2 regions of the Azospirillum sp. TSH58 genome follow, and region 2 is predicted to be linked to the other one. Evidence: predicted binding sites of a transcription regulator. Region 2 holds the regulator's gene; the other holds the start of a gene.
What was found. The regulator LexA, encoded in region 2, represses DNA repair genes until DNA is damaged. The targets are predictions, from matches to a motif close to ATGTTCTANTTTGGTTC.
Positions count from the first base shown of each region.

Region 1: TSH58p_RS13495 (ImuA family protein) is a predicted target of LexA. The motif match lies at 1,089-1,105, and genes of this name have one in related genera.

Region 1 is NZ_CP022364.1:2,107,120-2,109,316, forward strand. Features, by position in the region: gene TSH58p_RS13490 (TIM44-like domain-containing protein) at 1-993, shown strand, start outside; gene TSH58p_RS13495 (ImuA family protein) at 1,130-1,951, shown strand; gene TSH58p_RS33625 (hypothetical protein) at 2,037-2,197, opposite strand, start outside.
Region 2 is NZ_CP022364.1:465,810-468,006, reverse strand. Features, by position in the region: gene TSH58p_RS05750 (ComEC/Rec2 family competence protein) at 1-790, shown strand, start outside; gene lexA (transcriptional repressor LexA) at 816-1,514, opposite strand; gene glp (gephyrin-like molybdotransferase Glp) at 1,671-2,197, opposite strand, start outside.

The DNA.
Region 1 (2,197 bases), 1.4 Mb from region 2:
GCCGACGCCCGCGCGGGCAAGAGCAGCTCCGTGGGCAGCCGCGGCTCGCGCACCTACGAGGCGCCGGCCCAGACCAACACCGCGCCGCGCGCCGCCCCGATGGAGCGCTCGGCCGCCCCCGCCCAGACTCCGGGCGCCCAGCAGCCGGGCATGCAGCAGCCGGGCATGGCGTCCCCGGCGGCGGCGCAGCGCGGCGGCTTCTTCTCGCGCGGCGGCTTCATGCCGGCCCTGATGGGCGGCCTGATCGGCGCCGGCATCGCCGGCATGCTGTTCGGCGGCGGCTTCCTCGACGGGCTGGGCAGCTTCGCGGGCATCCTGGGCTTCATCCTCCAGATCCTGCTGGTCGTCTTCCTGGTCCGTCTGGCCATGCGCTTCTTCCGCAACCGTTCGGCGGGCGCGGCGCAGCCGGCGGGCATGGGCGCGCCCAAGACCGCCTATGCCGGTCCGAATCCGAACCCCAACGCCATGAACCGCGACGCGGCGGACGTGCGCTACAACCCGCTGAGTGGCGGCGCCCGCGGTGGCGCCGCGGCGGGGCCGGCCTCGGGTCCAGCGTCTTCCGGCCGTCCCGGCGTGCGCCGTGACGACCTGGGCATCGGCCCGGCCGACTACCAGGCGTTCGAGCAGACGCTGGTCGCGGTCCAGACCGCCTACGGCAGCGAGGACCTGACGGCCCTGCGCGCCGCCGTGACGCCGGAGATGGCCTCCTACTTCACCGAGGAGCTGGCGGCCAACCACAACCGCGGCGTGGTCAACCGCCTGTCCGACGTCCGTCTCCTCCAGGGCGATCTGGCCGAGGCGTGGCGCGAGGGCAACGCGGAATACGCCACCGTGGCGATGCGCTTCTCGCTGACCGACGTGACGGTGGACCGCGCCAGCAACCGCGTGGTCGAGGGCGACGCGAACCGTCCGGTCGAAGCCACGGAAATCTGGACCTTCACCCGTCCGCGCGGCGGGCGCTGGGTCCTGTCGGCGATCCAACAGGCCGGCTGACCACTCTCCACTCCTCAACCGGTCTTGCGGGGGGGCGTCCGAAAGGGCGCCCCCCTTCGCATTTCCGGACTCCCCTGGACAGGCGGGGCATGATAGAACATATAAGGAACAAATACCTGTCCAGCGGAAGCAAGTCATGCCCGATCTTCCCTTGCCCGACTCCCGACGTGACGCGCCCCCGCCGGACCGGGCGGCCGTGCTGGCCGACCTGCGCGCCCGCATCCGGGGCCTGGAAGGGCTGGGCGGGGAGGGGGCGCGGGTGCTGCCCCTCGGCCTGCCGGACCTCGACGGGGCCTTTCCGGCGGGCGGGCTGCCGCTCGGTTGCCTGCACGAGGTGGCGGGGGAGGAGCCGGGGGCCGGCACGGCCTTCGCCGCGCATCTGCTGGCCCGCCTCGCCAGCGCGGCAGCACCCGCGCTGTGGGTCGTGCGGGGGCGCGACCTGCACGCCGCCGGGCTGGCCGCCTATGGGCTGACGCCGGAGCGGTTGATCGCCGTGCGCGCGACCCGCGACGCCGACGCCCTGTGGGCGATGGAGGAGGCTTTGCGCTGCAAGCGGCTGTCCGCCGTGCTGGGGGAGGTCGGGAGACTGGACCTGACGGCGAGTCGCCGGTTGCAACTGGCCGCCGAATCGTCGGGCGTAACGGGAATCCTGTTGCAGGATGCATCGCAGAATGCGAGCCGCCGCTCCGCGGCGAGCGCGGCGGTCACCCGCTGGCGGGTTGCGCCGGCCCCCAGCCGGACCGAGGAGCCGGGCGTCGGCGAGCCGCGCTGGCGTGCCGAGTTGGAACGCTGCCGGGGCGGGCGTCCGGGGGTGTGGCTTCTGGAATGGCGTAACGGCGCCCTGGTCCCCGCGAAGGGGCCGGAGCGGGCCGTTCCGGCGCCCGCGTCCACGTCCACCCCGGTTCGGCGTCCGGCTCCGGCGGGCGGACACGGACCGTCCTGGGCCGAGGTGGCGTGATGCGGACGGAAGGACGGGCGGTTATGTCGCTTGCACGACGGTCACTTGAGTGTCGCTTCCGCGACAGCCGCCTGTCGGCTTCCGGTCAGTAGTTGGTGGCCCAGTCGGGCAGGGGATGCGCGGTCTCGCCATCCGGATCGGCGTCGGGCGGAAAGGGCGCGTCGTCCGCGTAGAGCGGCAGTTGCCGGGCGAATTCCGCCGATTCCTGGGCCCGGCGTTGCTCCAGCAAGCGGGCGGCCAAATGAG
Region 2 (2,197 bases):
GATCCCCATCACGACGGTGTGGATCATGCCCTTCAGCCTGCTCTCCTACCTGCTGCTGCCCTTCGGGCTGGAGGGGCCGGCGGTGACGGCGATGAGCTGGGGCGTCCGGCTGGTCATCGAAACGGCGGAGCGGACCGCGGCGCTGCCCGGCGCCACCGCGTTCCTGCCGGCCATGCCGGACGCCGCCATCGCGGCGGTCACTCTGGGAGGGCTGTGGCTGGCCATCTGGACAAGGCGCTGGCGCTGGCTGGGGCTGGCCGCGATGGTCGGGGGGATGGTCGTCCCGGTCTTCGCGCCGCGGCCCGACCTTCTGGTGTCGGAGGACGGGAAATTGATGGCCGTGCGCGGCGCGGAAGGGCTGCTCAGCCTGTCAGCCGCCAGCGACGGGCGGGTGGCCGACACCTGGAGGCGGCGCGACGGCATGGAGAAGCCGGAGGGCAAAGCCGGTCAGGATGTCTGGCCGCTCGCCGGGGTGAGCCTGGACGGGCGGCTGCGCTGCGACGCCCTGGGATGCCTTTACCGGGTGGAGGGAAAGACCGTGGCGCTGCTGCGCCAGCCGGACGCATTGCCGGAGGATTGCGCGCTGGCCGATGCGGTGGTGATCGCTGCCCCCTCGCGCGGCTGCCGGGCGCCGCTGGTGATCGACCGCTGGCGCCTGCGGCGGGAGGGCGCCCACGCGCTCTACCTGTCGGACGAGGGGATCCGGGTGGAGAGCGTGCGCGGCCAGCGTGGCGACCGCCCGTGGACGATGGGCGGAAAGCTTCCCGATGGAAAGACCGGGGCGCGCTGAACCGCCGCCCCGGTGCGTCCTGCGCTCAGTATTTCCGCACCAGACCGACGAGGCGGCCCTGCACCCGAACCCGGTCGGCGCCGAAGATGCGCGTCTCGTAGGCGGCGTTCGCGGGTTCAAGCGCCACGGTGTTGCCCTTGCGGCGCAGGCGCTTCAGCGTGACCTCGGCGTCGTCGACCAGGGCGACCACGATGGAGCCGTTCTCCGCGCTGTCGCACCGCTGGATGACCACCGTGTCATGGTCGAGGATTCCGGCTTCCACCATGGAATCGCCGGCCACTTCCAGCGCGTAATGGTCGCCCATGCCGAGCATGGCGGCGGGAATGTCCACGAAGGCGGAGCCGTCGCGCAACGCCTCGATGGGCGTGCCCGCGGCGATCCGGCCGTAGAGCGGAAGCTGCACGGATTCGGACGCCGGGTTCGCCTCCCGTCCCGCGAAGCTGAAGTCGCCCTTGATGACGTTGGGCTGGAACTTGGCGCGCGGCGGCCGGGTGCGGGCGGTCTCCAGCCCCTCCGGCAGGCGCAGCACCTCAAGCGCGCGGGCGCGGTGGGGCAGGCGGCGGATGAAGCCGCGCTCCTCCAGCCCCGTGATCAGGCGGTGGATGCCCGACTTGGACTTCAGGTTGAGAGCGTCCTTCATTTCGTCGAAGGAAGGGGACACACCGCCCTGCCCGAGCCGCTCGTTGATGAAAAGCAGCAATTCATGCTGCTTGCGCGTGAGCATTTGTGCCTCCCGACCGGTTCCGCACTAGATATGGAACAAAAGCAAAACGTTCCATCATGTTCTAGTTTGGTTCTTAACCCCCGTCAAGCCCTACGGATGAAATCAATCGCAAATCGACGGACAGGACTCCCAAAGGGATTCGCGGTGCGGAACGGATTAAAGCGACAGGGCACCACCGTTCAACGGGATCACCGTCACCCGGTCGCCGATGGCGGCGGCGGCGGCGTGAGGCTCGCGGACGATCAGGGCATCGGCCTGGGCCAGCCGGGACATCATCGCGCTGTCCTGGCGCGGGAAGGGGGTCGCGACCGGCCCGCCGTCCGGTCCGGGGGACAGGGTGGCGCGCAGGAAGTCGGTGCGGTCGTCGTTGGCCTTCAGCGGCGCGCCGAGCGTGACGGTGAGCGTCGCGTTCTCAGCGGGCAACCCTTGGAGACGGCGCAGCAGGGGCACCAGGAACAGCACGGCGGCCACGCCGGTGGACACCGGGTTGCCGGGCAGGCCGAGCAGCGGCACGCCGTTCGCCGTTCCGAAAATCAACGGCTTACCGGGCTTCATGGCGACCCGGTAGAAGTCCAGCGACAGCCCGCCCAGCACGTCGCGCACATGGTCGTGCTCGCCTTGCGAGGCGCCGCCCGTGGTCACCAGCAGGTCGCAGCCGGCCGCCCCGGCGGCCATGGCGGCGA